4 regions of the Streptomyces sp. NPDC051822 genome follow, and region 1 is predicted to be linked to each of the others. Evidence: riboswitches for the same ligand, from Rfam matches in the RefSeq annotation. Region 1 holds a riboswitch; each other region holds the start of a gene.
The links. Region 1 has a riboswitch for cobalamin ahead of ACIA8N_RS29220 (energy-coupling factor ABC transporter permease). Riboswitches for the same ligand answer to the same signal wherever they lie in the genome.
Positions count from the first base shown of each region.

Region 1 (5,629 bases):
GTTGATGAGGTACCCCTCGGAGCCCATCACCTCGACGCCGTCGTACCCGGCCTCCTTGGCGAGCTCGGCGCAGCGGGCGTAGTCCTCGACGGTCTGCTCGACCTCGGCGTCGGTCAGCTCGTTCGGTACGAAGGGGCTGATCGGGGCCTTGACGGCGCTGGGTGCGACGAGGGCGGGGTGGTAGGCGTACCGGCCGAAGTGCAGGATCTGCATGGCGATCCGGCCGCCCTCGGCGTGCACGGCGTCGGTGATGAGCCGGTGCTCGGCGACCTCGTCGGCGGTGGTGAGCTTGGCCCCGCCGTCCCAGGGGCGGCCGGCGTCGTTGGGCGCGATGCCGCCGGTGACGATGAGGCCGACGCCACCGCGGGCCCGCTCGGCGTAGAACGCGGCCATGCGCTCGAAGCCGTGCTCGGTCTCTTCGAGGCCGACGTGCATCGACCCCATGATCACCCGGTTGGGCAGGGTGGTGAACCCCAGGTCGAGCGGGCTCAGCAGATGCGGGTACGGGGTCATGGGGGCGCCTCCTCGCGCAGGAACGTCGACCTCAGTTGTAGGGGACCTCCTTCCTGTTCTGCAACTAGTTGCAGAAGAACGGGGACGTGATTTCTACTACTCGGTAACCACCGATGCCGCCGCGGCCCCCAGCCACGCGTCGAGATCCTCCGGCGTCCGCGGTTCAGGCGCGTCCGCGCCCAGCAGGCCCCGCGCCCGCAGCAGCCGCGCCACGGCCGTGCCCCAGGGCCGCCGGAGCCGGGCCGCGTCGAGCAGCGCGTCGTCCGCGAGCAGCTCGGCGACCGGACCGGTCCGAAGGCCCGCGGGGGAGAGCACCGCCGCCTCGTCCGCCCACCGCAGCGCCAGATCCACGTCGTGCGTCGCCATCAGCACCGTCGTACCGGCCTCCCGGAGCCGCCCCAGGGCGTCGAGCAGCCGTTCCTGCCCGTGCGGATCGAGCCCGGCCGTCGGCTCGTCCATCATCAGCACCCGCGGCCGCATCGCCACGGCCCCGGCGATGGCGGCCCGCTTGCGCTGCCCGTACGACAGCAGATGCGTGGGCCGGTCCGCGAGCGCCGTGATGTCCAGGGCCTCCAGGGCCTCCGCCACCCGGAGCCGTACCTCCTCCTCCGGCAGCCCCAGGTTCGTCGGACCGAACGACACGTCCTGCCCGACCGAGGCCGCGAACAGCTGGTCGTCCGGGTCCTGCACCACCAGCTGCACGGTGGTCCGCAACCGGGTCAGTCCCTTCCGGTCGTACGCCACCTCCGCCCCGTCCAGGAGCAGCGACCCGCTCCCGCACCGCAGGCCGCCGCTGAGCAGCCGGAGGAGCGTCGTCTTGCCGCCGCCGTTGCGGCCGAGCAGCGCGACGGCGCGGCCCTCCGCCACCGCGAAGTCCACGCCCGACAGGACCGCGGGCCCGTCCTCGTAGGCGAAGCCGGCGCCCACCAGTTCCACGACGGGCGGCGGAAGGGAGGGAGCCTTCGTGGGCATCACGGGAGCAGCCTTTCCAGTACGAGGGTGAGGGCGACGAGCCCCGCGAGCAGGACGCCCGTCGCGGCGAGGAACCGGCGCGAGAGCGCGCACGCGGGCACGAGCACCCGCAGCGTGCCGTCGTACCCGCGCCCGGCGAGCCCCGACTGCAGCCGCTGCGCCCGGTCGAAGGCCCGTACGAACGTGGTCGCTCCGAGGCCGGCGAGGGAGCGCCAGGTCGCGGCCCGGGTGGTGTGCCCGAGCCGGGCCGCCTGTGCCTGCCGGATCTTCGACAGGGAGTCGAGCAGCAGGAAGATGATCCGGTACATCACGAGCGCCACGTCCACCACCGGAGCCGGCACCCCGGCCCGGACGAGCCGGGGCAGGACGTCGGAGACCGGCGTGGTGAACGCGAAGAGGAGCACCCCGAGCGAGGCCGAGGCGGTCCGCAGGAGCAGCTCGACCGCCTGCACCGGACCTTCCGGCGCGAGCGCGACGAACCCGCGGTCGCCGCCCACCGCGAAGAGCAGCGGAATCGCGCCCGTGACACAGAATCCGAGCGGGACGCGGAACGCCCGCCACAGGGCCCGGCCCGGCACACCGGCCGGACCGAGCAGGACCGCGAGCGTGGTCGCCGCGACGAGCGGGGCGCCCGGCCACGGCGGCAGGGAGACCGCGCACAGGGTCAGACCGAAGCCGAGCAGCGCCTTCTCGGCGGGGTGACGGCGGCGCCAGCGACTGCTGTGCGCCGCCGCGTCGATCGGCAGCATCGGCGGCTACGCGCCCGGCTCGTCGACGGTCACGGAGCGCGTACCGCCCGAGCCCGTGCCGCCGCCGTCCGGCGAGGCCTTCACCTCGGCCACCCCGGCCGTTCCCGCCTCGGCCTCCTGCGCCCCGACAGCCTTCTCCTCGGCCTCCTTCGCCAGCGCCGCCCCCTGCCTGCGGCCCCGCCGCAGCCCGAAGTAGTACGCCAGGAAGCCGGCGCCCAGCGCGGCCTGGAGGGAGAACAGTCCCGACTCGATCTCCCCCGACGGCGGCTCGTACAGGGGGCTGAACCACGGCTCGTAGTCCGGGTGGAGTTCCGTGATCGCCGTCTCCGCCTCCCCGTCCGCCCCGGTGAACGGCTCCTCCTTGTGGTCCCCGAGCCCGAGCGCGAGCGGCAGGACCGCGAGCGCCGCGACGACGAGCAGCAGCAGGGCGTTGATCTTCGTGTTCCGGCTCATCGCGCGGTCGCCTCCTCGCGTCGCTCCGCCGTGCGTCCGCCGAGGACGCCGAGCCGGATCAGATCGCCCTTGCTGGACTGGGTGAGCAGCCGCATCACGAGCACCGTGAGCAGTCCCTCGCTCACGGCGAGCGGGAGCTGCGTCACGGCGAAGATCCCGCCGAACTTGGCGAGCGCCCCGAGCACACCGCCGGCCGGGTCCGGGAAGGCGAGCGCCAGCTGCACGCTGGTCACGCAGTACGTGGACAGGTCGGCGACGAACGCGCCGAAGAAGACGGCGACCATCAGCGGCGCACCGGTCCTGCGCAGCAGCAGATACGTCCCGTACCCCGCCCACGGGCCGACGATCGCCATCGAGAAGGCGTTCGCGCCGAGGGTGGTCAGCCCGCCGTGGGCCAGCAGGAGGGCCTGGAACAGCAGGGTGATCGTCCCGAGGACCGCCATGATCGGCGGCCGGAACAGGATCGCACCCAGACCGGTACCGGTCGGATGCGAACAACTACCCGTCACCGACGGCAGCTTGAGCGCCGACAGGACGAAGGTGAAGGCGCCGGAAGCGCCGAGCAGAAGGGTGGACTCGGGATTGGACCGTACCTCGCGGGTCAGCGCGCGGACCCCGTGGACGATGAACGGCGCGGACGCGACGCCCCAGGCGGCCGCGTGCACAGGGGGCAGATACCCCTCGGCTATATGCATGGTTGGGAGACCCTCTCCAGCACCTCGTGGATGGACAACGCACCTTGGCCGGTCTCCTGGCTGACGGTCATACGTCCGACTCCGCCTTCCCACACCCCGACGGTCTCCCGTCGCGGTCCAGTGGCTTCCCCGAGGGTGCTTCCCGCGGGGGTGGAGCCGGACATCCCGATCACAGTGGCGAGGGCCGCACCGGTACTGCACCGGTTTCCCGTACACCAAGGCCCTGCGACCCTAGTGCGTTGACCAGGTACATCACAACACGGTCGCCACGCGGTGCGGCCTCGCGCTCACTCCACGCAGTCAGTCCTTGCGGTAGGCGTACGCCTCCGAGGCCACCGCCGCCACGGCGTCGAGGTCGCCGCCCGCGCTCGCCGTGACCAGCGCGGCGACCGCGCCCTCGACGAACGGCGCGTCCACCAGACGGGAGTTCTCGGGCAGTTCGTCGCCCTCGGCGATCAGTGCCTTCACGGTGAGCACCGCGCTCCCCAGATCGACCAGGATCGCCACACCGGCGCCCCGGTCCGCTGCCTCGGCCGCGGAGCGGATCAGCTCGGAACTCGTCCCGAGACCGCCGTCCGGGGTCCCGCCGGCCGGGAGGACCGGCGCCAGGTCTCCGCCGCCGGCGAGTCCACGGGCGAGCTCGGCCACGGCGGTCGCGACGGCGGCACTGTGCGAGACGAGCACGATGCCGACGCGGGGCCCGGCACTCATGACGCCCCCTCGGCACGGGCGACCTCGTCGAGCGCGGCGAACAGCAGCGCCGAGGAGGTGGCCCCCGGATCCTGGTGCCCCACCGACCGCTCGCCCAGATAGCTGGCCCTGCCCTTGCGCGCCCGCAGCGGTACGGTCGCGAGGGCGCCCTCCTCGGCGGCGGCGCGGGCCGCCCCGAACGACGCCCGCAGCCCCTCCACCGCCGGAACGAGCGCGTCCAGCATCGTCTTGTCGCCCACCTGGGCACCCCCCAGCTGCGACACGGCGGCCACACCCGACCCGAGGGCCTCCGCCAACCGCTCCCGGCCGACCCGGTCCCCGTCGCCGAGCGTCTTGCCGGTACGGCGCAGCAGCGTCCCGTACAACGGTCCCGACGCGCCGCCCACCGTGGAGATCAGCTGCCGCCCGGCGGCGGTGAGCGCCGCGCCGGGAGTCGCGGGCGGTTCCTCGGCCAGGACCTTGGTGACGGCGGCGAACCCCCGCCTCAGATTGGCGCCGTGGTCGGCGTCCCCGATGGCCGAGTCCAGCTCGGTGAGCCGGTCCGCCTCACGGTCGACGACCTCGGCCACCGAGGCCAGCCACCGCACCAGGAAGTCCACACCGAAGGTCTCCGTCATGCCGGTCCCCTCTCCCATGCCCCGACTCACCGGCCCCAGCGCAGCGCGGGCGTCTCCACGGGCGCGTCCCACAGGCGAAGGAGCTCCTCGTCCACCTCGCACAGGGTCACCGAGCAGCCCGCCATGTCGAGCGAGGTCACGTAGTTCCCGACGAGCGTACGGGCCACCGGCACCCGCCGCTCACCGAGTACGCGCTGCACCTCGGCGTTGAAGCCGTACAGCTCCAGGAGCGGGGTCGCGCCCATCCCGTTCACCAGGGCGATCACAGGACCGGACGGGCGGAGGTCCTCGACGACGGCGTCGACGACGAAGTCCGCGATCTCCCCGGACGTCATCATCGGCCGCCGTTCACGGCCCGGTTCGCCATGGATGCCGATGCCCAACTCCAGCTCGCCCGGGGGGAGGTCGAACGTGGGACTGCCCTTCGCGGGGGTGGTGCAGGCGCTCAGGGCGACACCGAAGGACCGGCAGCGCTCGTTGACCCGGCGGGCGATCGACTCCACCCGCTCAAGAGGCGCGCCCTCCTCGGCGGCGGCGCCCGCGATCTTCTCCACGAACAGCGTGCCGCCGGTTCCGCGCCGGCCCGCCGTGTACAGACTGTCCGTGACGGCGACGTCGTCGTCGACGAGGACCTTGGCGACCTGGATGCCCTCGTCCTCGGCGAGCTCCGCGGCCATCTCGAAGTTCAGCACGTCACCGGTGTAGTTCTTGACGACGAACAACACCCCGGCGCCACTGTCGACGGCAGCGGCGGCCCGCACCATCTGATCGGGCACGGGCGACGTGAACACCTCACCGGGACACGAGGCCGCCAGCATCCCGGGCCCCACGAACCCGCCGTGCAAGGGCTCGTGCCCGGACCCACCGCCGGAGACCAGCGCCACCTTCCCCGCCACGGGAGCGTCCCGCCGCACCACGA
Region 1 is NZ_JBITBZ010000011.1:212,939-218,567, reverse strand. Features, by position in the region: gene ACIA8N_RS29240 (NADPH-dependent 2,4-dienoyl-CoA reductase) at 1-513, opposite strand, end outside; gene ACIA8N_RS29235 (ATP-binding cassette domain-containing protein) at 610-1,485, opposite strand; gene cbiQ (cobalt ECF transporter T component CbiQ) at 1,485-2,234, opposite strand; gene ACIA8N_RS29225 (energy-coupling factor ABC transporter substrate-binding protein) at 2,241-2,687, opposite strand; gene ACIA8N_RS29220 (energy-coupling factor ABC transporter permease) at 2,684-3,382, opposite strand; cobalamin riboswitch at 3,411-3,645, opposite strand; gene ACIA8N_RS29215 (PTS fructose transporter subunit IIA) at 3,683-4,093, opposite strand; gene dhaL (dihydroxyacetone kinase subunit DhaL) at 4,090-4,710, opposite strand; gene dhaK (dihydroxyacetone kinase subunit DhaK) at 4,737-5,629, opposite strand, start outside.

Region 2 (5,629 bases), on a different contig from region 1:
AGGCGGTGACCCCGGCGCCGGGGGCGTCGGGGCGGGTGATCAGCCCGTACGCCTCCAGGTCCCGGAGCCGCTCGGGCCCCGCGCCCACGACGACCGCCCCGCGCCACGGGGTGAACCGGACCTCGTCGGCGGGCAGCAGGGCCCGCAGCTGGGCGGCGGTCAGCCGGCCGAGCGGCGCGAGGACGTACAGGTGGCCGTCCCCGAGCGCCCCGGGTCCTGGCGGCGCGGAGAGCGGTGTCGGCGGTACGGGAACGGCCTCGGCGGCGATCCCGGCCGACGCCAGGGCCGCGGCCCAGTCGGGGACGTGGGTGGCGGGGAGTTCGCGGGGCCGCCAGGCCCCGGTCCCGGCCGCGTCGGCGGCGTCCAGGAACGCGAGGGCGGCGGCGAGGGCGGCACGGACGGCGTCGTCGGCGGCGAGCCGGAAGGCCTGCCGGCCGCCGGGCCACAGCACGGCGGTCCCGTCCGCGTCTGCGATCAACTTCACATCGCCGCCGAGCCCGGCCACGTCCCCGCGCCCGTCGTCCAGGACGAAGAGGAAACGGCCGGAAAGGGCCGCCGCCCGGGGCTCGGCGCACAGCGCGGCGTCGAGGTCGCGCGCCCACAACTGCACGTCCGCGCGGCTGCGTTCGTCGCGTCTGTCGAGTCCTGAGGTGGGCGAGGCGACGATGTTGCGGACGCGTTCGTGGGTGGGGGAGGGCAGCAGGTCCGCCTCGGCGAGGAGCGCCGCGAGCGCGGCTCCGCAGTCGTCCGCGAGGCCGCGCAGCTCCGCGTTGCCGCGCGAGGTGATGCTGATCCGCCCGTCGCCCAGGGTCTCCGCCGCCGTCGCGAGGGCCTCGGCCTGACGGGACGTCAGTCGGCCTGCGGGCAGGCGCAGTCGGGCCAGGCGGCCGTCCTCGGCGGGGTGCAGGCGCAGCGCCCCCGGGCAGGCGTCGCCTCGGTCCCGTATGCGAGCTTCGCCCGGTTCGGGCGTCGTGTGCGGGGTGGGCGGCATGGCGGCGAGCATACCCACGGGGAACCGCCCGGCCACCGGGTGTGATCCGGCCGACTCCCCGGCCCGCCCCGGCCCGCCGACGGCACGATCTACTATGCAGACGGCATGGGGTCCCAGGACCCCGGGGAGGAAGCCCGGTGAGAATCCGGCGCGGTCCCGCCACTGTGAGCCCGGCCCGGAAACGGAACGGGTGAGTCAGGAACTCCCCGCCATCCACACGACCACCCGGGGCGCGGACAACCCCGAGGAAGGCCTGCGCTCGCCATGCTTCTGCTGCTGTCGCACTCCGACACCGACCTGCTCAGCGCCCGCGCGGCGAACGCCGCCTCCGCCGGCGGCCCGGTGGAGTACCGCTTCGCCAACCCCGCCCGCCTTCCCCTCGCCGAACTGCCCGGCCTCCTCGACGGCGTCGACCTCGTCGTCGTACGCCTCCTCGGCGGGCTCCGCTCCTGGGAGGACGGCCTCGACGCGGTCCGCGCCGCCGGAAAGCCGGTCGTCGTCCTCAGCGGCGAACAGGCACCCGACGCCCAGCTGATGGAGACGTCCACCGTCCCCATCGGCGTCGCCACCGAGGCGCACGCCTACCTGGCGCACGGCGGCCCCGCGAACCTGGAGCAGCTGGCCCGCTTCCTCTCCGACACCGTGCTGCTCACCGGTCACGGCTTCGAGGCCCCCGCCGCCGCCCCCACCTGGGGCCCTCTTGAGCGCACCCCCCGGACGACCGACGGTCCCACGATCGCCGTGCTCTACTACCGCGCCCACCACATGAGCGGGAACACCGCCTTCGTCGGCGCCCTCTGCGAGGCCGTCGAGGACGCCGGCGCGCAGGCCCTCCCGCTGTACGTGGCGTCCCTGCGCGCCCCCGAGCCGGAGCTGCTCGACACCCTGCGCGGCGCGGACGCGATCGTCACCACCGTCCTCGCCGCCGGCGGCACCAAGCCCGCGGAGGCGCAGGCGGGCGGCGACGAGGAGGCCTGGGACGCGGGCGCGCTCGCCTCGCTCGACGTGCCGATCCTCCAGGCCCTGTGCCTGACCGGCTCGCGCGCCGCCTGGGAGGAGAACGACGAGGGCCTCTCCCCGCTGGACGCCGCCAGCCAGGTCGCCGTCCCCGAGTTCGACGGCCGGCTCATCACCGTCCCGTTCTCCTTCAAGGAGATCGACGAGGACGGCCTGCCCGCGTACGTCGCCGACGCCGAGCGCGCCGCCCGCGTCGCCGGGATCGCCGTGCGCCACGCCCGCCTCCGGCACATCCCGAACGCCGACAAGAAGCTGGCGCTCGTCCTCTCCGCGTACCCCACGAAGCACTCCCGCATCGGCAACGCGGTCGGCCTCGACACCCCCGCGTCCGCCGTCTCCCTCCTGCGCCGTCTGATCGCGGAGGGCTACGACTTCGGTCCCGCCGAGGAGCTGCCCGGCCTGGTGTCCGGCGACGGCGACGAGCTGATCTACGCCCTCATCGAGGCCGGCGGCCACGACCAGGACTGGCTGACGGAGGAGCAGCTCGCCCGCAACCCGGTCCGCATCCCGGCCGCCGACTACAAGCGCTGGTACGCGACCCTCCCCGAGGAGCTCCGCAGCCACGTCGAGGAGCACTGGGGGCCGCCGCCCGGCGAGATGTTCCTCGACCGCTCGCGCAACCCGGAGGGCGACATCGTCCTCGCCGCGCTGCGGCGCGGGAACCTGCTGATCCTCATCCAGCCGCCGCGCGGCTTCGGCGAGAACCCGATCGCGATCTACCACGACCCCGACCTGCCGCCGTCGCACCACTACCTCGCGGCCTACCGCTGGATCGCGGCCCGCGCGGAGGACGGCGGCTTCGGTGCCGACGCCATGGTCCACCTGGGCAAGCACGGCAACCTGGAGTGGCTGCCCGGCAAGAACGCCGGCCTGTCCGCCGCCTGCGGCCCGGACGCGGCGCTCGGCGACATCCCCCTGATCTACCCCTTCCTGGTCAACGACCCGGGCGAGGGCACGCAGGCCAAGCGACGCGTCCACGCGACCCTCGTCGACCACCTGGTGCCGCCGATGGCCCGCGCCGACTCGTACGGCGACATCGCCCGGCTGGAGCAGCTGCTCGACGAGTACGCGCAGATCTCCTCCATGGACCCGGCGAAGCTGCCCGCGATCCGCGCCCAGATCTGGACCCTGATCCAGGCCGCCAAACTCGACCACGACCTGGGCCTCCAGGAGCGCCCGGAGGACGACGGCTTCGACGACTTCCTGCTGCACGTCGACGGCTGGCTGTGCGAGGTCAAGGACGCCCAGATCCGTGACGGCCTGCACGTCCTGGGCGGCGCACCGGAGGGCGAGGCCCGGGTCAACCTGGTGCTGTCCATCCTGCGCGCCCGCCAGATCTGGGGCGGCACGCAGGCGCTGCCGGGCCTGCGCGAGGCGCTCGGCCTGGACGAGTCGGCCGCCACCCGCACCACCGCCGACGAGGCGGAGGCGAAGGCCCGCGAGCTGGTCGAGGCGATGGAGGCCGCGGACTGGTCGGTCGAGGCGATCCCCGCGGTCGCCGCCGCGTACGGCCCCGAGGTGCACGCCGTCCTCCGCTTCGCCTGCGAGCAGGTCGTGCCGCGCCTGGCCGGCACCACCGACGAGCTGACGCACGCCGTGCACGCCCTGAACGGCGGATTCGTCCCGGCCGGCCCGTCCGGCTCCCCGCTGCGCGGCCTCGTCAACGTCCTGCCGACCGGCCGGAACTTCTACTCCGTCGACCCGAAGGCCGTGCCGTCCCGGCTCGCCTGGGAGACCGGGCAGGCGCTCGCCGACTCGCTCCTGGAGCGCTACCGCACCGACAACGGCGAGTGGCCGACGTCCGTCGGGCTCTCCCTCTGGGGTACGAGCGCGATGCGCACGGCGGGCGACGACGTCGCCGAGGCGCTGGCCCTGCTCGGCGTCCGCCCGCTGTGGGACGAGGCCTCGCGCCGGGTCAACGGCCTGGAGCCGATCCCGCTCGCCGAGCTCGGCCGCCCCCGCGTCGACGTCACGCTGCGCATCTCCGGCTTCTTCCGTGACGCGTTCCCGCACGTCATCGGCCTCCTGGACGACGCCGTACGGCTGGTCGCGTCCCTGGACGAACCGGCCGGGGACAACTACGTGCGGGCACACGCGCAGGCCGACCTCGCCGAGCACGGCGACGAACGGCGCGCCACCACCCGTATCTTCGGCTCCCGACCGGGCACGTACGGCGCGGGCATCCTCCAGCTGATCGACTCCCGCGACTGGCGCACGGACGCCGACCTCGCGGAGGTCTACACGGTCTGGGGCGGCTACGCCTACGGCCGGGGTCTGGAAGGCCGCCCGGCGCGCGCCGAGATGGAGACGGCGTACAAGCGGATCGCGGTCGCGGCGAAGAACACGGACACCCGTGAGCACGACATCGCGGACTCGGACGACTACTTCCAGTACCACGGCGGCATGGTGGCGACCGTCCGCGCGCTCAAGGGCACGGCCCCCGAGGCGTACATCGGCGACTCGACCCGCCCGGAGACCGTCCGCACCCGCACGCTCGTCGAGGAGACCTCCCGGGTCTTCCGTGCCCGCGTGGTCAACCCGCGCTGGATCGAGGCGATGCGCCGCCACGGCTACAAGGGCGCGTTCGAGCTGGCGGCGACCGTCGACTACCTCTTCGGCTACGACGCCACGACGGGCGTGGTCGCCGACTGGATGTACGACAAGCTGACGCAGGAGTACGTCCTCGACCCGGCGAACCAGGCCTTCCTGAAGGAGGCCAACCCGTGGGCCCTGCACGGCATCGCGGAGCGGCTCCTCGAAGCCGAGTCGCGCGGCATGTGGGAGAAGCCGGACCCGGAGACGCTGGCCGCGCTGCGGCAGGTGTTCCTGGAGACCGAGGGCGACCTCGAGGGCTCCTCGGACGACGACTAGCCGTCGGCGGGTTCGCCGGAGGCCTCGCCCGCCGCACGGGGGTCGGTGGGTGGGGCCGGTCAGGTAGACGCCATGCGCAGGACCAGGGCGGCCACCGCGAGGAGGGCGTGCGCGACCGATGAGTTCCCGCGGTGTCGGGGGTCTACCCCTTGACCGTCCCACCACCGAGGAGAGACTCATGGCCGAGACCGACACCCGCACCCTGGACACCGCAGGCGCCACCCTCCGCTACGACGTACGCCCCGGAAAGGGAACCGGCACCGGAACCGGAGCGGGAACCCCTCTGCTGCTCATCGGCTCCCCCATGGACGCGACCGGCTTCACCACGCTCGCCTCCCACTTCGCCGACCGGACCGTCGTCACCTACGACCCGCGCGGAGTGGGCCGCAGCGAGCGCACCGACGGCGCGGCGGAGACGCTGCCCGAGGAGCACGCCGACGACCTGGTCCGGCTGATCGAGGCGCTCGGCGCCGGCGCCGTGGACGTCTTCGCGAGCAGCGGCGGCGCCGTCAACGCCCTCGCCCTGGTGGCCCGGCGCGGCGACCTGGTGCGCACCCTCGTCGCCCACGAGCCGCCGACCGCGCAGGTCGTCCCGGACCGGGAGGCCGTGCTCGGGGTCTGCGCGGACGTGCGCGCGACCTACCTGCGGGAGGGCTGGGGGCCCGGGATGGCCAAGTTCCTCGCGCTGACGAGCCGGAAGGGCCTGTTCCCGGCGAACTGGGCGGAGGAGCCGGCGCCGTCCCCGGGCGC
Region 2 is NZ_JBITBZ010000005.1:435,874-441,502, forward strand. Features, by position in the region: gene ACIA8N_RS19430 (cobalamin biosynthesis protein CobG) at 1-991, opposite strand, end outside; cobalamin riboswitch at 1,082-1,217, shown strand; gene cobN (cobaltochelatase subunit CobN) at 1,256-4,879, shown strand; gene ACIA8N_RS19440 (alpha/beta hydrolase) at 5,058-5,629, shown strand, end outside.
Region 2: another riboswitch for cobalamin. It lies ahead of cobN (cobaltochelatase subunit CobN); the one in region 1 lies ahead of ACIA8N_RS29220 (energy-coupling factor ABC transporter permease).

Region 3 (5,629 bases), on a different contig from region 1:
GGGTTCGTCGAGGAGCAGCTCGCGCGGCTCCTGGGCGAGGGCGCGGGCGATCTGGACGCGCTGGCGTTCGCCGCCGGAGAGGGTGCGCCAGGACTGCCGGGCCCGGTCGGTGAGCCCGGTGCGGGCGAGGGCCGAGCGGACGGCGGTCTCGTCGGCGGCCGAGAGGGGTGCCCAGGCCCTGCGGTGCGGGACGCGGCCGAGGCGTACGACGTCGGCGACGGACAGATCGGTCTGGGTGTCGGCCTGCTGCTCGACGGTGGCGAGGCGCCGGGCGACCGTGCGGCGGCCGAGTGCGCCGAGCGGGTCGCCGTCGAGGGTGACGACGCCCGAGCCCGGGGCGAGGACGCCCGCGAGGAGGCGCAGGAGGGTCGACTTCCCCGAGCCGTTGGGCCCGAGGAGGCCGGTGACGGTCCCTGGCGCGAGGGTGAGGCTGACGCCGTCGAGGACGAGGGTGCCGCCCGCCGTGCGCGAGACGCGGTCGGCGCGGAGCCCGGCGCGGGCGCCCCTGCCCGTGTCCGTGCCCGCATCCGCGCCCGTCTCCGTGTGCGCGCTCATCGGCTGCTCCTGGTGCGGTACAGGACGAGGACGAACGCCGGTACGCCGATCAGCGAGGTCACCACGCCCACCGGCACCTCCTGGGGGTCGAGGACCGTCCGCGCGAGTGTGTCGGCCCAAACGAGGAACACCGCCCCCGTCACGGCGGTGACGGGCAGCAGCCGGGCGTGCCCCGGCCCGGCCAGGGCCCGTGCCGCGTGCGGCAGGACGAGTCCGACGAAGCCGATCGCCCCGGCGGCGGAGACCAGGGCGGCCGTCAGGAGGGCGGTGACGCACAGCAGGACGAGCCGGGTCCTGGCGACGGCGACGCCGAGGGACGCGGCGGCCTCCTCGCCGAACGCGAACGCGTCGAGGGTCCTCGCGTACCCGCCGCAGATCAGCAGGGACACCGCGAGCACCGCTCCGCACACCGCGACGTCCCCCCAGTCGGCCCCGCCCAGCGAGCCGAGCAGCCAGAAGAGCACCCCGCGGGTGGTCTCGGCGTCCGCCGCCGTCATCACGACGAAGGAGGTGAGGGCGGAGAAGAGCTGCATCGCGGCGACGCCCGAGAGGACCACACGGTCCGTGGAGCCGCCGAGGGTGTGGCTCAGGAGGAGGACGAGCGCGAAGGAGCACACCGCCCCGATGAACGCCCCTCCGGTGACGGAGAGCACGCCCCCGCCGACGCCCAGGACGACGACCGCGACCGCGCCGGTCGAGGCCCCGGAGGAGACCCCGAGGACGAAGGGGTCGGCGAGCGGGTTGCGCAGCAGCGACTGCATGACCGCCCCGCAGACCGCGAGCCCCGCGCCGCAGACGGCGGCGAGGAGGGTGCGGGGCAGCCGCAGGTCCCACACGATGCCGTCCCGGATCGGCGAGACCTCGGCGGTCTCGCCGCCGATGTGGGCGGCGACCACGGACCACACGTCACCGACGCCGATGTCCGCAGGCCCGATGGTGATCGCCACGGCCACCGACACCGCCAGGACGGCGAGACCGGCCGCGGTCCACAGCGGCGCCGTGACCCCCGCGCGCACGGCGGTCCCGTCCGAAACGGCCTTGCCCGAAGCGGCCTTGCCCGAAGCGGCCTTGCCCGAAACGGACGCCGTCACTTCTCGAGACCGTACGCGCGGAGGGCCGCCGCCACCTTCTCGATGCCCTCGACGGTACGGATCGTGGGGTTCATCGCCTGGCCGCTGAGCAGGACGTACCGCTTCTTCCGTACCGCCGTCATGTTCCGGGTGACCGGGTCGGACTCCAGGAACTCGATCTTCTTGGCGGCGCTCTCGGCGGACTGCGAGCGGCGGGTCAGGTCGCCGATGACGAGGACGTCGGGGTCGCGGTCGGCGACGGTCTCCCAGTTGACCTGGGGCCACTCCGCGCGCGTGTCGTCGAAGACGTTCTTCGCGCCGAGGGCGTTGGTGACGATGCCGGGGGCGCCGCAACAGCCCGCCATGTAGGGCGACTGCGCGTCGGAGAACCAGTAGAGGACCGTGGCGTCCGTGAAGTCGCCGCCCGAGGTGGCCTTCGTGACGCGGGACTTGAGCTGTCCGACGAGCCGCTCGCCGCGCTCGGGGACGTCGAACACCCGGGCCAGGTCGCGGATCTCGCCGTACACCGTGTCCATGGTCAGCGGCCGGGTGCGGACGCCGTCGCCGTCGCCGCTGTTGTCCTTGCCGACGCAGTCGGTGGGCGAGAGGTAGGTGGGGACGCCGAGCTTCTCGAACCGCTCGCGGTCGGCGACCCCTCCCTTGCCGAGGGTGTACGCGAAGGAGGCGGCGGCGAAGTCGGGTTCGGTGTCGAGCACCTTCTCGAAGGAGGGGTAGCGGTCGGCGAGGCGCGGTACCTTCGCGTTCTCCTTCTCCAGGCCCGCCAGGACCGGGTCCGTCCAGGTGGCGGTGCCCACCATCCGGTCGGCGAGGCCGAGGGAGAGCAGGATCTCGGCCGCTCCCTGGTCGAGGGCGACGGCCCGCCGCGGGGACCGGTCGACGGTGACCCGGCGGCCGCAGTTGTCGTCGAAGGTCACGGGGTACCCCTGCCCGACGCCTCCGGCCTGGTTCTTCGCGGGCTTCGCGGGCGGGTTCTTCGCGCCCGGGGCGGCGGATCCGCCGCCGCAGCCGGTCGCGGTCAGGAGCAGGGCGCCGGCCAGGAACAGCACGGCGGAGCGGGCGGGGTGTGCGAGCGGCACGGGAACTTCCTCTGCGGCCACGGCTCATACGCGGAGCCTGTCGTAACGGTGCTCCCCGTACGGCAGCGTGCCGCCGGGGCCGCCAGCAGGTCTTCGGACTCGGGGTCAGCCGGACGGAGCGCCTTCCCGGGCCCGTCGTGCCGCCCAGTGGCCGATGCTCCGCCCGTCGCCCTCACCGCTGCGCGTCAGTTCCGGTTTCGCACCGGATTCCCTGACCCGTGCACACACCCGTTCGGGTGCGTACAAAGGTGCGACTGGCTTCGGCACAGTACCACCGGCGGTGTCCCCCGCCCGGGGGCGCCGCCGGTGGCGCGGCCGTGCCGCGTGGCGCGTCAGACGCGCAGTTCCTTCGCCTCGAAGCGGCCGTCGCCGAGGACGAGGACGAAGGAGACCTGCTGCCCTTCGGAGAGCGAGCGCTCCTCCCCCTCGATGTCCACGGCGCTGAAGTAGACCTGTTCCTCGGAGCCCACGGGAAGGACGAATCCGTACCCGCCGGCACGGTTGAAGGACTGCACGAACCCTTTGCTTCTGCCTTCCACGGCGGCCTCCTCGTCGTCACCGGCGACGCGGCCGAGGGGGGAACCGTGCCCGTCGGGCCGCGTCCGCGTCTCAGGGGACTTCTACCCCACCGGCCCGCTCTTCGCCCGTTACGGGAAGGGCCCCGGCCCGCCGGGACGGCCGCGTGCACGGAGCACGGGCAGAGTCTCGTACAATATTCAACAGAGGCCCGGTGCCGGAGATCCCCCGTGTCCGACATCGGGCCTCGCCCTACCCTCAGGGAGCCAGAGAGCCAGAGGGGCCGGCCCCGCTGCTCAGCCCCCGCCGCCCGGGTACGCGATCCTCGCCGTGATCCGGGCGATGCGCCGCGCCGACTCCTCCGGCGAGTCCACCGGCTGCACGATGTGACTGACGGTGAGCCGCACGATCGTCTCGACCGCGAGTCCGCGCGACTCCTCCTCCACGTCGGGCCAGGCCTCGACGGCGTACGCGTCGAGCATCGCCATCGCCGTACCGAAGACGGGTTCCGGGCGGGTGGTCAGGTAGGCGAGGAGGTCGTCCTCGCCGCCCCGCGCGGCGAGCAGCACGCTCTTGATGAGCGGATTCTCCACCGCCTGCCGGAGCGTGTAGCCGACCCCGGCGGCGGCCGCCTTCTCCAAGTCACCCCGGTGTGCGTCCAGTTCTCGCTGGATGCCGATCAGGAAGCCTTCCAGCTCGCGCTGGACCAGGGCGCTGCCGATGGCCTCCTTCGAGCCGAACTCGTTGTAGAGGGTCTGTCGGCTGATACCGGCGGCCCGCGCGATAACGGTCATGCGCAGCACGCCCCAGCCCTCGGCGGCGACGAGGCGGTAGGCGGCGTCGAGCACCTGCTGGCGCAACAGGGATCGAACACTCTCGCGAAAACGTGTCATCGTGTCCCTACTTTATCCACGGGGCGCTGTCCGGAGCATGGACACTTCAGGCCCGTCGACCCCCCGTTTCAGCCGGTCACACCCGGGCAGCGGCACTTGTGTCGCCCCGAGGGCCGGGGCGTACACGCGCGGTGTGAGGGAGAGAGCCATGAGCCACCACGGCAGGCGTCACAACAGCGACCGGGAGCACTCGCACGAGCCGCCCCCGCGGACGACCCCGTCCCACGCCGAGGGTGAGAGCGGCGACACGGAGGCGCGGCGCCAGGCGGAGGAGGCGACGCTTGACCGGTCGAAGGCCGCCATGGAGGACGAGGACGGGAGCACCGCCAAACGGCAGGGGTCGGGTCTCGGGCGCGAGGAGCAGCGGAAGCCGTACCCGCGCGGGCGGGACGGAGACGGGTAGTGAAACCGCCGAGAAGCAGGCCCCGAACGCCGTCATCGTCGCGGAAGCACCGGTGAGCCGCCCCGGGCTGACCGCCCTCGACGACCTCGGGCCACTTGGGGACACCTCCTGCCACCACTGTGACCGGTGCACTTCCGGAGTATTTCCCCCGTCGCAGGGAAGAGGACAAAAGGGAAGATTTCGAACAGGAGGTGCGGGATGGCCGCCGGTAAGAAGGCCAAGAACGCCGCTCAGACAGCCAAGGGAAAGGCCAAGGAGGCGACGGGCAGGGCTGTCGGCAACGAGAGCCTGGAGATGAAGGGGCGTGCCGAGCAGATCAAGGGTGACATGAAGCAGGCGGGCCAGAAGGCCAAGGACGCGACCAAGCACTAGGAGCGTCGTACCGAAAGTCGCGCGCAGTGTCACACGAAGCGGCGGGCGGACCCGGGTGGGCGGGTACGCCCGCCGCACACGTACGCACAGAGGTCGCGGTACGCGCAGAGGTCGCCGTACCGCACAGAGTTCGCGGTCCGCACGGATCGGCTACGAGGCGTCGATCTGCGTGCGGTACCACGACGCGTGGCGGGCGAATCCCTCCGTGAAGCCGGGCCCCGGATCGCAGCCCAGCTCGCGCCAGGGGCGGTCGTCGGCGAACCAGTGGTCCGTGGCGAGCATGTCGAGGTGGTGCTGCGCGAACGGGACCCCGGCGAGCAGCGCGCGGGCCGTGGGGATGTCCACGGCCCGGCCCGGGGGTGCCCCGCCTCGCCGGGTGAGCAGGCCGTCGGCCGCCGCGAGCAGGTCGGCGACCGGGACGGGCTCGGGATGGTCGACGTAGTACGGCCCCGGTCGGGTACGGGGCGAGAGCGCCGCGCCGAGCAGGGCGCGCGCCAGGCTGTCCACGTCGATCAGGGAGTGCAGCGACATGCCCCCGTCGAGCGGGGCGGGCAGGGCCGCGAGGAGCCGCACCAGGCCGGGCATCAGCTGCCGGTCGCCGGTGCCGTACACGAGGTGCGGTCGCAGCACCGTCCCGCCGGCGTCCAGGACGTACCGCTCGCCCGCCGCCCGGGTGCGGCTGGTCGCCGACACGGGTGCGAGCGGCAGGGTGCCGGGGGCGGC
Region 3 is NZ_JBITBZ010000019.1:46,328-51,956, forward strand. Features, by position in the region: gene ACIA8N_RS35480 (ABC transporter ATP-binding protein) at 1-555, opposite strand, end outside; gene ACIA8N_RS35485 (iron chelate uptake ABC transporter family permease subunit) at 552-1,571, opposite strand; gene ACIA8N_RS35490 (ABC transporter substrate-binding protein) at 1,643-2,722, opposite strand; cobalamin riboswitch at 2,810-2,935, opposite strand; gene ACIA8N_RS35495 (cold-shock protein) at 3,055-3,261, opposite strand; gene ACIA8N_RS35500 (TetR family transcriptional regulator) at 3,535-4,131, opposite strand; gene ACIA8N_RS35505 (hypothetical protein) at 4,280-4,534, shown strand; gene ACIA8N_RS35510 (CsbD family protein) at 4,733-4,906, shown strand; gene ACIA8N_RS35515 (NAD-dependent epimerase/dehydratase family protein) at 5,057-5,629, opposite strand, start outside.
Region 3: another riboswitch for cobalamin. It lies ahead of ACIA8N_RS35490 (ABC transporter substrate-binding protein); the one in region 1 lies ahead of ACIA8N_RS29220 (energy-coupling factor ABC transporter permease).

Region 4 (5,629 bases), on a different contig from region 1:
GGCACGACGACCAGGTCCGCGTCGGCGAGTTCCTCTGCACGGTCCACGAACCGGACGACGACGCCCGGTTCGGCGGCCAGCGCGTCCACGTCCGTGAAGTTCGACATCAGCGGTACGGCGCAGACCGCGACCCGCAGCACGTCCTCGCCGAACGGCGGCGCGACGACCGACTCGCGCACCGCCCCGCGCAGCGAGACCCGGAGCCCGTCCTCCTCGTCGATGCCGAGCCCGTGGGCGTACGGCAGGACGCCGAAGGTCCGCCGTCCGGTCAGCCCGTGGAGCATGTCGAGGCCGGGTTCGAGGAGGGTCACGTCGCCCCGGAACTTGTTCACGAGGTATCCGGCCACCAGCGACTGGTCCTCGGGGCTCAGCAGCGCCGTCGTCCCGAAGAACTGGGCGAAGACCCCGCCCCTGTCGATGTCGCCGACCACGACCACCGGCAGCCGCGCGGCCCGCGCGATGCCCATGTTCACGATGTCCGTGCGCCGCAGGTTGATCTCGGCCGGACTGCCCGCCCCCTCGCAGATCACGGCGTCGTACATGCCCCGGAGTTCCTCCAGGCACGCCATCACCGGCTCGAAGAGTTCCTTCTGCCGCCCTCCGTGGTAGCCACGGGCGGACAGCTCGCCCACCGGCTTGCCCATCAGGACGACCTGGCTGGAACGGTCGCTGCCCGGCTTCAGCAGCACCGGGTTCATCAGGGCCGTCGGCTCCACCCGCGCGGCCTGCGCCTGCATGGCCTGGGCGCGGCCGATCTCGGCGCCCTCGCGGGTCACGAAGGAGTTGAGGGACATGTTCTGTCCCTTGAACGGCGCCACCTTCAGGCCCTTGCGGACCAGCCAGCGGCAGATGCCGGCCGTCACGACGCTCTTGCCGGCGTCGGACGTGGTGCCGGCGACGAGCAGCCCCCCACCCCTCATGTGTTCCTCCGCTTCAGCGCGTGTCCGAGCAGCCGGCCGCCCACACAGACGGCCAGAGTGAGTCCGGTGACCCGGCGGGACAGTCGTACCGCCCGGTCGATGTCGGCGACCTCGACGGGCCGCCCCTCCCCGTTGAGCACCGGCCGGTGCTCGACGCGTCCGCCGTACGAGAGGGTCCCTCCGAGCCGTACGCCGAGGGCGCCCGCGAAGGAGGCCTCGACGGGGCCCGCGTTGGGGCTCGGGTGCTTCGCCGCGTCCGCCCGCCAGGCCCGTACGGCTCCGCGCGGGTTCCCGCCCGCGACGGTCGCGAGCACGGCCGTCAGCCGGGCCCCCGGCCAGCCGGCCACGTCGTCGAGCCGGGCCGAGGCCCAGCCGAAGCGCCGGTGGCGCGGCGACCTGTGGCCGACCATCGCGTCCAGGGTGTTGACGGCCCGGAAGCCGACCAGTCCCGGCACGCCCGCGACCGCGCCCCAGAAGAGGGCGCCGACCACGGCGTCGGAGGTGTTCTCGGCGACCGATTCGACGACCGCGCGGGCCATCGCGGGTCCGTCGAGGGACTGCGGGTCACGTCCGCACAGGTGCGGCAGCCGCTCGCGGGCCACCTCCAGGTCGCCCGCGGCGAGCGCCCCGCCGATCGCGCGGGCCTCCCGCCCCAGGGTCGTACCGCCGACGACGGCCCACACGGAGGCGGCGGTGAGGGCCACGGCGGCGGCCGGCCTGTTCCGTACGGCCCGTGCGGCGAGCGCGCCCAGGGCGACGGTGGAGCCGGCGCAGACGGCGGTGTGCAGGGCGCCCCAGCCGCGGTGGTCGTGGTGGAGGCGCCGCTCGACCGCGGCGGCGGCCCGGCCGAACACGGCGACGGGGTGTCCGCGGCGGGGGTCCCCGACGAGCAGGTCGACGGCGAGACCGGCGGCCGCTCCGTACGCGAATCCGTCCGGGAAGGGGCGACTGGCTCTGGAAAGGCTGCGGCTGCGGCCGGGCATGGCGCATGTCCTCACTCAGGGTCCGCGCCCTGGATCGACGTGACCGGCGGCGAGAGTTCCTGACTCCCGGACCCTTCGGGTCCGGTCACAGTGGCGGGACCGCGCCGGATTCGCACCGGACTTCCTCTACTGCCGCCGTAATGGCCTCGGCAGTCCACCACGGGCCGAGAACAGCCGTCAACTCACCCTTGACCTGCGTCGCGTCACTGTGCGAAGCGCCACAAACACGACGGCCGGGCGGCCCGCACCCGAAGGTGCGGACCGCCCGGCCGAGGGACCGCGACCGTCAGACGACGATCAGGTAGATGCCGTACGCCACGGCCGCGAGGCACAGGGCGAAGCAGGCGTAGGCGCCCGTGCGAGCCAGGGCGGCGGAGCCTCCCTGGGCGGCGGCCTGCTCCTGCTTGGAGAGGCCGATGATGCCCAGGGTGAAGAGGCCCACCAGCGCGACGGTCGCCACGAGGCTGACTCCGAAGACGGAGCCGAGGGCTGCCCAGTCGATCTTCATGTCGTTCGTTCCTTACACCGCTGCGGCGGGGGCGGGGGGAGCGGCCGGGTCGGTGGGAGCCGGCGCGGGGATGGTGGTCTTGAGGTCCTCGTCCGCGACGGCGGCGACGGATCCGGCCGCGGGCGGCGGGGTGACGGCCGCGATGGCGGTGGTCACCACACCCGCGGGCTCGGCCTCGACGTCGTTGACGTTGGTGTGGTCGACCACCTGGCGGCGGGAGATGACCCAGATGGCGAGGCAGGAGGCGACCAGGAAGGCCGCGACGGTGTAGACGCCCCAGTCGCCCTGGCGGGCGACGTACTCGGCACCGGCTCCGACCAGGCCCGCGGCCGGAAGGGTCAGGCCCCAGGCGACGAACATCCGGGTGGCGGTCGACCAGCGGACGACACCGCCCTTGCGGCCCAGGCCCGCACCCATGACGGCGCCGGAGCAGGAGTGCGTGGTCGACAGCGAGAAGCCGAGGTTCGAGGAGGCGAGGATGACCGCCGCCGCGCTGGTCTGGGCGGCGAAGCCCTGCTGCGGCTGCAGGTCGGTCAGGCCCTTGCCCATGGTGCGGATGATGCGCCAGCCGCCCAGGTAGGTGCCGAGCGCGATCGCGAGGCCGGCGGAGACGATCACCCAGACCGGCGGGTTGGAGCCGGGCGCGAGGACGCCGCCGGCGACCAGGGCGAGGGTGATGATGCCCATGGTCTTCTGGGCGTCGTTGGTGCCGTGGGCGAGGGAGACGAGACCGGCGGAGGCGATCTGACCGGCCCGGTAGCCCTTCTCGGTCGTCTTCTTGTCGGCGTTCTTGTCCATGCGGTACGTCAGGCGGGCGGCGAACATCGCGGCCAGGCCGGCGACGAGCGGAGCGGCGACCGCCGGGATGAGCACCTTGCTGACGACGACCCCGCCGTTGACCCCGCTGACACCGATCGAGGCGATGGTGGCGCCGATGAGGCCGCCCATCAGGGCGTGGGAGGAGCTGGAGGGAAGTCCGACCAGCCAGGTCACCAGGTTCCAGAGGATCGCGCCGACGAGCGCGGCGAGGATGACCTCGGGTTGGATGCCCTCCTCGTTGACGAGTCCCTTGGAGATCGTCTTGGCGACCTCGACGGACAGGAACGCGCCGACGAGGTTCAGCACGGCGGACATGGCCACCGCCGTCTTCGGCTTGAGCGCACCGGTCGAGATGGTCGTGGCCATCGCGTTGGCGGTGTCGTGGAAACCGTTCGTGAAATCGAACACGAGAGCTGTCACGACCACAATGGCGAGCAGCAGCGTGATGTGTTCCATTTACCCAGGCAATCGTTTGACGTCAGTGGCTGGACGAACGTAAGCAACCTGGGTGAACGGAAGGTGAACTGGGTCGGGCGGCACGGTGTCTCGATCCGGTGTCAAGAGATTCCGTTTACGGCTCCGGCGGCCGGACCGTCCACGATGCGGTCACCCCACAACCCGGGGTAATCCGGGCCCACACCGGCCACATGGGCCCCGCCCCGTTCCCATCCCCGGCGCCCGGTTCCGCTCCCTGGACCGAACCATCCGACCGGGGGACCCCGCCGAGGAGACCCACGTCACTCCCAGGAGTGGGCCCCGCGGCCCCGGAGGCCACCGCGGGCACCCGTCCGGGGCCGTCCGGGTCCGTCCGGTGGCAGCTCCTCCCCACCCTGCCGAGACTGGGAGCGTGCGCCCGGTTACAGCGACGGCAGTGGCCGTCACCACTCTGCTCGGTGTCGGCGTGGCCGCGGTCGCGGCCGGCCGGTACGCCAGCGACGTCGCCCTCAGGGCACCGTCCGGACGTCCCCTGCCCGGAGACCCACGGCTGACCGTGCACGCCACGGGCCCCGAGCGGATCACCCTCACCCGCAGCCTCGCCTCGCTGCGCCCCGGCACGTACGGACTGGAAGGCCCCGGCCTGCACGCCGTCGTCGGCCCGGTCCTCGACCGGGTCCCGCACACCGCCGACACCGTCGTGCGGCGGCTCGAGCGCGTCGAACTCGGCGTGCTCGGCCCCGGCGCCCACGTCCGCCTCACCCCCCAGCTGCACCGCGGCACGCCGCTCGGCGCCCTCGGGCTCGCCCACGAGGACGCCGAGATCCCCGGCGAGCTCGGCCCCCTGCCCGCCTGGCTCGTGCCAGGACCCCGCCCCACCTGGGTCATCGCCCTGCACGGCCTCGGCACCACCCGCGAGCACCCGCTGAACGTCGTCTCCTTCTACGACCGCCGCAAGGTCCCCGTCCTCGTCCCCGCCTACCGCGGGGACGAGGGAGCGCCCGCCGCCCCCGACGGCCTGGCCCACCTCGGCGACTCCGAGTGGCGGGACGTCGACGCCGCCATCCGCTACGCCGTGCGCAGGGGCGCCGCCAAGGTCGTCCTGCACGGCTGGGGGACCGGCGCCTCGATGGCCCTGCGCGCCGCCGCCGAGTCGGGGGTGCGCGACCGGATCAGCGGCCTCGTCCTCGACTCCCCCGTACTGGACTGGGAGGCGACCCTCCGCAACCTCGCGGCGGCCCGCCATGTCCCCGCTCCGCTGCTCCCGCTCGCCGTCCGCGCCGCCCAGGGCCGGACGGGCCCGCACGAGGACCTGCTCACCGCCGCCTGCGCACCGGACGCCCCGCGGATCCCGATCCTGCTGTTCCACGGCCCCGACGACACCATCGCCCCCTGGGAGCGGTCCGTCGAACTCGCCGCCCGCCGCCCCGGCCTCGTCTCCCTCCAGACCGTCCGGCAGGCTCCGCATGCGGCGATGTGGAACGCCGACCCGGTCCGCTACGAGGAGTCCCTGCGCCGCTTCCTCACCCCGTTCCTCTAGAGGCGCCCCGCCGGTCGGGCCGGGCCCGTCACGGGCCCGTTCCGACGGGGTGCCCGATTCCGATTGGGCTTTCGGGCCGTCAGCGGGAAGACTGCCCCCGTGACGTCTCGAAAGCCCGATGAACCATTGGCGCGCAACTCCAGACTCCGACTCGTCCGCCCGCAGGCGCTGGCCACCGCCCGACGGGCCGTGACGACCCGGCGCACCCGGCCGGCGCCGAGGCCGCCCGAGGGCACTCCGCCCCGCGCGGAACTCGCCCGGCAGGCCCGGCACGTCCTCGCCGACGCCGTACGGATCGCCCGCTGGGCCGCCGCCCCGAGCGGCGCCGAAGCGACCCTCCGCACCGGCCCGGGGCCCGTCACCGCCCAGGAACGGGCCGCGGCCGCACTGAACCTGACGTCCGACCAGATCCGGGCCGGCTGGG
Region 4 is NZ_JBITBZ010000001.1:63,431-69,059, reverse strand. Features, by position in the region: gene ACIA8N_RS00335 (cobyric acid synthase) at 1-920, opposite strand, end outside; gene ACIA8N_RS00330 (cobalamin biosynthesis protein) at 917-1,903, opposite strand; cobalamin riboswitch at 1,937-2,069, opposite strand; gene ACIA8N_RS00325 (hypothetical protein) at 2,190-2,411, opposite strand; gene ACIA8N_RS00320 (inorganic phosphate transporter) at 2,424-3,686, opposite strand; gene ACIA8N_RS00315 (hypothetical protein) at 4,078-5,205, shown strand; gene ACIA8N_RS00310 (hypothetical protein) at 5,305-5,629, shown strand, end outside.
Region 4: another riboswitch for cobalamin. It lies ahead of ACIA8N_RS00330 (cobalamin biosynthesis protein); the one in region 1 lies ahead of ACIA8N_RS29220 (energy-coupling factor ABC transporter permease).